Regions from separate parts of the Brevibacterium sp. H602 genome, predicted to be linked through region 2. Evidence: predicted binding sites of a transcription regulator. Region 2 holds the regulator's gene; the other holds the start of a gene.
The links. The regulator LexA, encoded in region 2, represses DNA repair genes until DNA is damaged. The targets are predictions, from matches to a motif close to TCGAACANNTGTTCGA.
Positions count from the first base shown of each region.

Region 1: the regulator LexA is predicted to act here: its motif matches at 1,846-1,861, upstream of ACSBQT_RS12425 (HNH endonuclease signature motif containing protein).

Region 1 covers NZ_JBPIZD010000015.1:41,614-46,041, reverse strand. Annotated here, with positions in the region: gene ACSBQT_RS12435 (GNAT family N-acetyltransferase) at 1-255, opposite strand, end outside; gene ACSBQT_RS12430 (MATE family efflux transporter) at 252-1,568, opposite strand; gene ACSBQT_RS12425 (HNH endonuclease signature motif containing protein) at 1,919-4,428, shown strand, end outside.
Region 2 covers NZ_JBPIZD010000011.1:85,792-90,219, forward strand. Annotated here, with positions in the region: gene ACSBQT_RS10115 (histidinol-phosphate transaminase) at 1-766, opposite strand, end outside; gene ACSBQT_RS10120 (LysM peptidoglycan-binding domain-containing protein) at 905-1,243, opposite strand; gene lexA (transcriptional repressor LexA) at 1,478-2,233, shown strand; gene ACSBQT_RS10130 (ATP-dependent DNA helicase) at 2,300-4,270, opposite strand; gene hflX (GTPase HflX) at 4,267-4,428, opposite strand, start outside.

The sequences.
Region 1 (4,428 bases), on a different contig from region 2:
GCGGTATCGGAGGTCCTCGAGTTCGATTCGGGGCCTGTCCATCGACCAGTTGAAGCACAGGTCGAGGAACGGCAGGAAAGTCTCGTCATCGGTCTCGGCCGGGAGCGGACGGATCCGTCCGCGCAGGGAGGCGGCGGCCGCCTCGGCGGAAGTGTTCTGAGAATCAGCTGAAGGGTTTTGCGAATCGGCGGAGGTGTCCTGCGAATCAGCGGAGGTGTTCTGAGAATCATGAGCGTCAGTGTGTGCAGCGTTCATGAGATTCCTTTCTCGACGGCGCGTTCGATCCACGCCCGGTTGCGTACTCGCCAGCCCAGTGTCAGGGCGCGGAAACCGACGAATCCGATGCAGAAGCCGGCCCAGAGCCCGGGTGCTCCCGGCCAGATGTTGATGATCGGGATGAGCAGAATCGCGTATCCGATCACAGCGACCAATTGTGCCAGAGCCAGATACTTCGCGTCCTCAGCTCCCATGAGCACTCCGTCGAGAACGAACACGTACCCGGCGATCGGCATGCTCAGGGCGAGGACCGGCAGGAGTGCGGCCAGGGCCGAGACCACCGCCGGGTCGGAGGCGAAGGCGCGGGGGATGATTCCGGAGCCCGCGAACAGGACGACGCCGACCACGATGCCGAAGACGATCCCCCACAGGCACAGGCGGCGGTTGATCGCGGCGACCGCCTCGGTGTTCTTCGCCCCCAGTTCGAGGCCGATCATCGCCTGGCCGGCGATGGCCAAGGAATCGAGGGCGAGGGCGAGAGCGAAGAAGATGCTCTGAGCGACCTGGATCGCGGCGAGGTCCGTCGTGCCCATCGCCGTGGCCAGGAGGACGAGGAGGATGAGGGCCGCGCGCAGCGAGGCGTTGCGCACCAACAGCCATCCGGAGGTCTTCGCGGAGGTGAACACACCTGTCCAGTCAGGGCGGATGCTGGCGTGGAGGCGACGCGCCGCGCGGATGGAGATGGTGAGGTAGACCGCGCACATTCCGGCCTGCGCGATGACCGTGCCCATCGCCGATCCCGCGACTCCCATGTCGAGGCCGTAGATGAAGAGGGCGTTGAGGCCGATATTGACGATGCAGCCGGCGGCCGCGACGATCAGCGGGGTCTTCGTGTCCTGTAGACCGCGCAGCAGTCCGGTGGCCGCGATGACCATGAGCATGAACGGCAGACCCCACCACGAGATCGCCAGATAGGAGTGTGCGCCAGCGGTGATGGTCGGATCCGGGTCGAAGGCCTCGATCGCCGTATTCAGCAGGGGCAGTCCGATGATGATGAGCAGGACGGAGGTTCCCAGTGCCAGCCAGATTCCGTCGAATCCGGCCGTGATTGCGCCCGGTCGGTCCCCCGATCCCATCCGTTTCGCCACCCGCGGTGTGGTGGCATAGGCAAGGAATATCATCAGACCGAGCACCGTCTGCAGGATCGTCGAGGCGATCGCCAGCGATCCCAGAGCACCGGCACCGAGGTGGCCGACCATGGCCGTGTCCGTGAGCAGGAAAATGGGTTCGGCGATCAGGGCTCCGAGTGCGGGAAGAGCCAAACGGAGAATGTCTTTGTCGATCGCTGCCACGCCCCGATTCTAGCGAACCTGTTGTGCGGTGAGTCCGTCAGGAACCAGTTGTGCCGTGAGCCTGTCGCGAACCGGCGGTGCGGTGAGTCCGTCGCGATGGATCACTGCACAGCAGTTGTGGGTTCAAGCCCGATCGAAATGTCATGTCAGTGCCGAACTGTAGAGTCAGGGGACAAACAGATCAGTCTTGATTACTTTGAGAGCGAATTAGTTTTTCACAATCCTAATAGTTTTTTTGTTCTATTTGTAATCGGATTGTGACATCCATTCATGGCGATAGACCATATAATTGAGACAGGCGACTTCCCTGACGACTGACTTCCACAGAGGCGTGGAGAGGTGAGAGGCCGATGAAGAACATCGGAGACAGCGACGGACGGGTATTCGGCCTGCCCGCCGCTCCCCCTGCGGAGGCGGACGGCCGAACTCTGTCCCAGTTCCGCCGCGCTCACGGACTTCGCGTGGAGGTCGCCGAGGATTACGAACTCGTCGACCTGCTGGATGCCTATACGCGGAGCAGCCTCGCGCAGGTCAATTCCCTGATCGCCACCAGTCATGTCGTGGCGCAGGACGTCGCCTACGCTCTCGGGCTCAAGGACGGTCAGCTCGACGCGGTCTACGAGTTCGCGTCGTTCACGGAAACGTCGACCCGTTACTCCTCTCCAGAATCACGCAGCACAATTGCCGCTCGCCACGAGAGGAAGGCTCAGACCGAAGCAGCCGACAGCAGTCCCGTCACGCGCCAAGGCATCAGCGACGAAGCCATCGACCAGAAGATCTGCGCCGTCGACATTCCCTCCGAGGATCTCTTCTCCACTCGCAGGACCTGGACCAACAGAGAGAATCTGGCATGGGCCCAGGCTGCGGCTCAGGTCGAAGCGGAATCTGGAACGAAAATCGGCGTCAGCGCCGGTCCGAAGAAGGACCGCGCCGCCGGTCGCCGCCTCCGCCGAGTCCGGAAGTTGGCCGAAGAGCTCTTGTCCGACCCCGCACTGCTGCCTGACTTTCCCGGTTTTGACCCGGAACTGACTTTCTTCACATGGCTGCGCGGCAGCATCGAGCCGACCGAGGCAGGCGTGTACTCAAGTCTCCTCGGCACGACCACGAGCAAGTCGCTTCAACACATGACCTCGTCGATGACGCTGGCGCATGGTCTTCCGCGGTTCCTCAAGCGCTGCCTGGCTGGAGACTTCACGATCGAACATGTCGACTGTGTGACTCGTGCATGCCGCGACCTGCACTTCAAGCACTTGCCTGCGATGGACGACTACCTCGCGCACAGGCGCGCCGACATCACGATCGAAACTTTCAAGCGCTCGCTCGCCCTGCACATTGCAGTGCTTCAACCGAGTGAGGATACGTTGAAGAGTGTTTCGCTGCGTCGCCGAGTTGACTTCTGCACCGGTGACGACGGAACTGCCTACCTCACGCTGACCGGTCCCGCCCCGGAGCTTCAAGCTTGTTTCAGGAGGCTCGATGCATTCGCTCGTGCAGTGCACAAGAACAATACAAGTGCGTTCTCGAACCAGCTCAAGGCAGGCGACTGCTTTGATGAGGAGCGTTCGGTCTCCGCTCTGATGTTCGACATCCTCACGCGCACCCGTCCTCAGCTGAAACTGCGCATCATCAGCACGAACGAGGCAGACGGCTCGTCGACGAGCTCCGACTTCTCCCTCGACGGACTCTTCGCTGGACCGGATGGAGTGCCGATGCACGAGGGCGAGTCGCTGCTCGATTACATCGAGCGGGTCTTCGACGATATGGACACGAACGGTGACGAAGGACCGACCGGTTCACGTATCGCCGAGACAGATGGATCCAGCCGCCAGACGCCCGTGTCGCACGGTGATTCCGACCGCGCAGCACGCCCGCTGCACGATGATCCCTTCTACCAGGCACCCGCACGCACCACACCGGCCGACCGCGTCTTCGAATCACAGCTGCTCGAGGCCATCCTCAGCAGCAACAACACCACGGATCGCGTCAAGGCAGACGGGCTCTCGGCTCTCGTCGGTTCGCGTGCCAGCGGAGGTCGCCCCACGGCCGAGGGCACCGCTGCCGCAACCGCGAATAGTGTCGACGCTTTCGACAATCCCATCCTCGATACCGGCGAGCGCCGCATCAGCTTCGAATTCCTGCTCGACATGCCGACCAGCGAGTATTGGTTGGCGAATCAGGCCAGCACCTTCATCACGGTTCCTATGCTGACTCTGCTCAGTCAGTTCCAGCCGGACGGCAATGGATCGCCACCACCGACCGTCGATCCATCGGGTTCGCCGCTGCCAACCGTCGATCCCCCAGATCAGCAGTCATCGCCCACTACACCACCGATACCAGAGCCAACCGACCCAATTTCACCGCTCACAGATCCCCCGTCTGATTCTGCGTCGACATCTCCCGACGCACCGCTGACCTCAGAAGAGGTGTGTGATCTGGCGGGCATGCTTCCAGACGGTTCACCGATACCTGCGGATATGGCACGACGGGTCGCGGGTTACTCCACCACCTGGACTAGGCTGCTGACCGACCCCGCGACCGGAACACCGCTCGATGCGAAGGCAACCTCCTACGCGATTCCCAACAGTGTGCGCAAAACTCTCGTCGCCCAGTTCGTGACGTGCACATTCCCCGGGTGCACACAGCCCGCTGAAGTGACAGAGGTCGACCATATTGATCCGTTCAATCACTCCGACCCGACCCAAGGTGGTCTCACCCGCTTCGGAAATCTCCATTGCCTGTGCAAGGCCCACCACCTGCAGAAGACCAACGGCAATTTCGACGTGCGGATGACTGAGCCCGGCCACCTCGAGTACGTGTTCCGGCAGGGTGTCACCGCAGAGGTCATCTCCCCGGACAACCC
Region 2 (4,428 bases):
GGCGGAGGACGTCGATGAGCTCGGGTGCGGCGATGGCGTAGCCCAGGCGCAGGCCGGCACAGGCGAAGGCCTTGCTCATGGTGCGGGAGACGACGAGGCGGGGCCGGCCCTCAAGCAGAGTCATCGCCGAAGACTTGGCGGGACGGGAGAATTCCGCATACGCCTCGTCGACGATGACTATCCCTGCGCAGTTGTCGTAGGCGGCTTCGATGACGTCGAGACCGATCGAGGTCCCGGTCGGATTGTTCGGGGTGCACAGGAAGACGATGTCCGGGTTCGCACGCGCCACCTCGGCGGCGACCGTCTCGGCGTCGAGGGTGAAGTCGTCCTTGCGTTCGACGTGCTGCCATTCGGCACCCGTGCCCGTGGTGATGAGCGGGTGCATCGAATAGGAGGGGGTGAAGCCGACGACGGTGCGGCCCGGTCCGCCAAAGGCTTGGACGATATGGCTGAGCACTTCGTTCGAGCCGTTGGCGGCCCAGATCATGGAGGGGTCGAGGTCGACGGAGTCTCTGGCGCGTTCGTTCACACCGTCCAGATAGGTGACGAGGTGTTCGCGCAGTGCGGTGAATTCGCGATCGGGATATCGGTTGAGTCCGGCGAAGTGATCGTCGACGGCGGCGCGCATACTGTCGGCGACGACGTCCGGAAGCGGATAGGCGTTCTCGTTGACGTTGAGTTGGACCGGCACATTGAGGTGCGGAGCCCCGTAGGGCTTGAGGCCGACGAGGTCTGAACGCACTGGCAGAGAGTCGATGTTTCCCACGGCGATCATTCTACCGAGAGGCCCCCGCCGCCCGGGCGGCGGGTCGGGCATCGAGATACGCCGGTCGGCTCACCCGATCGAACGGGTCAGCGCGGTGCCGGTCGGGCCGGCGCCCTGCCGGTCGAGCAGGGTCCGACCTCAGCGGACGGGGACGTCGAGGGTCTGGCCGGGGTGAACCGTCGGTGTGTCCAGGTGGTTGAGCTCGACGATATCGGCAACGACATCGCGGGTGTCGCGGTCGATGCCGAGGTTCGAAGCCACGGTCCACAGCGATTCGCCCTCACCGACGACGACTGCCTCGGCGTCGATGCCGATGCTCTCCGTCTCCGATTCGGCGACGGCAGCTGCCGAGAACGACTGGGTGGCGAGGAGGACCGCTCCGCCGATGACGACGAGAGCGACGAGCAGGGTCCGGAGAAGGCGCACAGCCTGGCGTCCACGAGGGGTCAGGTGCAGCTCGGTGTTCTGTGCAGACATCGCATTACCTCTTTCATTCGTACGATTCCACCAGTAATCGGTAGAACGTCTGTTCTATTCAACATGCCAATCGAACAAATGTCCAGTCCAACTCGAACATCTATGCGACAATGAGAGGGAACCAGCGTTGTTGATTGATCTGTCAGAACCATCTCAGTCGGCACTGACACGAGAATTTCCGAAGCGGAGATCACGGCGTTCAGCGGCAGGGAATAGAACGAAGGGGAACGAGCAATGGTTCAGAACAAACGAGGCAGAGGCAGGCCTCGCAACGAAGATGTTGCCAGCGAGATCGCTGCCGCTCGCACCGATGACGACGTCGTCCAGATCCCTGAGGGGTCATCCGGTGAGGGCGACTTCCGCCTCACTCCCCGTCAGCGTCTCGTGCTTGAGACCATCGAACGCGCGGTCGTGACCAACGGCTACCCGCCGAGCATGCGCGAGATCGGCAAGGCCGCCGGGCTGGCCTCCCTCTCCAGCGTCGCCCACCAGCTCTCCCAGCTCGAACGCCTCGGCTATGTCCGCCGCGACCCGAAGCGCCCGCGTGCGATCGAAGTGGTCAATCCGTTCGAAGAGGAAGAGGCAGAGCGCGCGAAGTACGAGGAGCTCGCCAACAACACCGTGCAGGTGCCCGTCGTCGGACGCATCGCCGCCGGTGGCCCGATCCTGGCCGAGCAGGAAGTCGACGATGTCTTCTCCCTGCCGACCCAGGTCGTCGGCTCCGGTGAGATGTTCCTGCTCAAGGTCGTCGGCGATTCGATGATCGAAGCCGCCATCTGCCACGACGACTGGGTGGTGGTGCGCAAGCAGCACACCGCTGACAACGGTCAGATCGTCGCCGCCCTCCTCGACGGCGAGGCCACGGTGAAGACCCTCAAACGCAAGGCCGGTCAGCAGTGGCTGATGCCGCAGAACGAGAACTACGAACCCATCGACGGCACCTACGCGCAGATCATGGGCCTCGTCGTCGCCGTCATCCGCCGCCTCTGATCTTCCGTCGGCTCTCCGCAGTCTGAACGCAAAGGCCCGCGACCGAATCGGTCGCGGGCCTTTGTGTCATCCTTCGTCGGTTTCGGCCAGCCTCGCCAGGCTCTTGCGGACGAGGCCGGAATTCGTCGTCGGCCACATCCGCGGCATCGAATTGACGAGGAACCCGGCATACCGGGCCGAGCGCAGCCGCGAGTCGAGCACGGCCACCACTCCCCTGTCCTTGGTCGACCGGATGAGGCGTCCGGCTCCCTGAGCCAGGCGCAGGGCGGCATGCGTGGCCGACACCGCCATGAATCCGTTGACTCCCCGCTGGTCGGCATCGCGTGCCCGCGCCTGCATGAGCGGGTCGTCGGGACGGGGGAACGGCAGACGGTCGATGATGACCAGGCGGTTCGTCCGTCCCGGCACATCGACTCCCTGCCACAGTGACATGGTTCCGAACAGGCAGGTCTGGTCGTCGGCTGTGAACTGAGAGACCAGCGCCGGCAGGCCGTCATCGCCTTGGAGCAGGATCGGGAAATCGAACTTCTTCCGCAGGTGTTCGGCTGCCGCGTGGGCCGCCGCCCGGGAGGAGAACAGGCCCAGTGCCCCGCCGTTCGAGGATTCGACGAGTTGTTCGAGTTCGGTCAGTGCTTCTACGCTCAGTCCGCTGCGTCCGGGCTTGGGCAGGTGGGAGGCGACATAGAGGATGCCCTGTTTGCCGTAGTCGAAGGGTGATCCGACATCGAGGCTGTCCCATTTCGGGGCGTCGGGTCCGAAGAGTCCCAACGAGGCTGCCACTGCGTCGAAGTTGCCACCCAGGGACAGAGTCGCCGAGGTGGCCACGACCGTGGATTCTTCGAAGATGCCGTTGCGCATGGTCCCGGCCACGCTCAAGGGTGCGACGACGAGATTCGTCGTCTCCTTCTCGCGGAAGGTCGAACGCGACAGCCAGATGACGTCGTTCTTTCCCGGGTCGCAGAAGCGTTCGGCGAGTTCGAAGATCTCCTGGCAGCGTGCCTTGGCCATCTGCCGGCCCGCGTCGGCCTCCTCGGTCTTGCCGCCGATGTCGTTGATGATCTGGCGGGCAGAATCGCGGATCTGCGCCAGAGCCAGTCCGAGCGTCTCGCTCATGTGGAGGATGAGCCCCTCGGGCACCGAGGTCTGCGCACGTTCGAGTGCCGCCGCGGCGGAGTCGAGCAGAGACACGACGCCGTCCTGGACGGTGGTGTGTTTGCGTACGGAACTCGTCGCGGCCGAGAGCATGCTCGTGTTGATCTGCCCGGACAGGGCGCTGGTGACCCGGTCCTTGAGCTCGTGGGCCTCGTCGATGATGATGACATCGTGTTCGGGCAGCACGTTCGATTCCCCGAAGGCGTCGATGGCCAGCAGGGCATGGTTCGTCACGACGATATCGGCTTCGGCGGCATTGTTCCGGGCGATTTCGGCGAAGCATTCGGTGAACAGCGGACAGTTCGAACCGAGGCAGTCGAAGGCGTTGACGGACACCTGTGACCAGGCACGATCGCTGACGCCGGGTAGGAGATCGTCGCGGTCGCCGGTGTCAGTGGTCTTCTCCCAGGTGCGGATCCGCTGGATCTCCTCCCCCAGCCCGGAGCGTTCGGTGGGTTTGCGTCCCGCCTCGGCGTCGGCACCGAGGTCGAAGAGCATGCCCTCGCCCTCGTCGGGGTACCCGCCGGCGAGCTTGTGCTTGCACACATAGTTCCGGCGCCCCTTGAGCAGTGCCGCCCGGGGCAGCGGATCGAGGTCCTTCTTCACGGCCTTGAACAGCCGGGGCAGGTCGCGGTGGATGATCTGCGTCTGCAGGGCCAGGGTCGCCGTTGAAACGACGACCTTCCCGCCGGTGCGGGTGACGTACTCGGCCGCCGGCACCAGGTAGGCCAAAGATTTGCCGGTGCCGGTTCCCGCCTGCACGAGCAGATGGATTCCCTTGTCCAGCGACGAGGCGACCGCCTGCGCCATCTCCTGCTGACCCTCGCGTGGCGATCCGCCGATGGCGCCGACAGCGGATTCGAGGAGGGTGTCGACTGCCTTCACTCGTCGATGACCAGGTCCGGACGTTGGAATTCGCGCAGTTCGTCGACGAGCTCGGTCGGCACCTTGGCCTGCAGGCTGGTGCCCTCCGTGCCGTGCGACTCGTGTTCGACCGTGCCGAGGGCGTAGATCTTCGACACGAGGTCACCGCGTTCATAGGG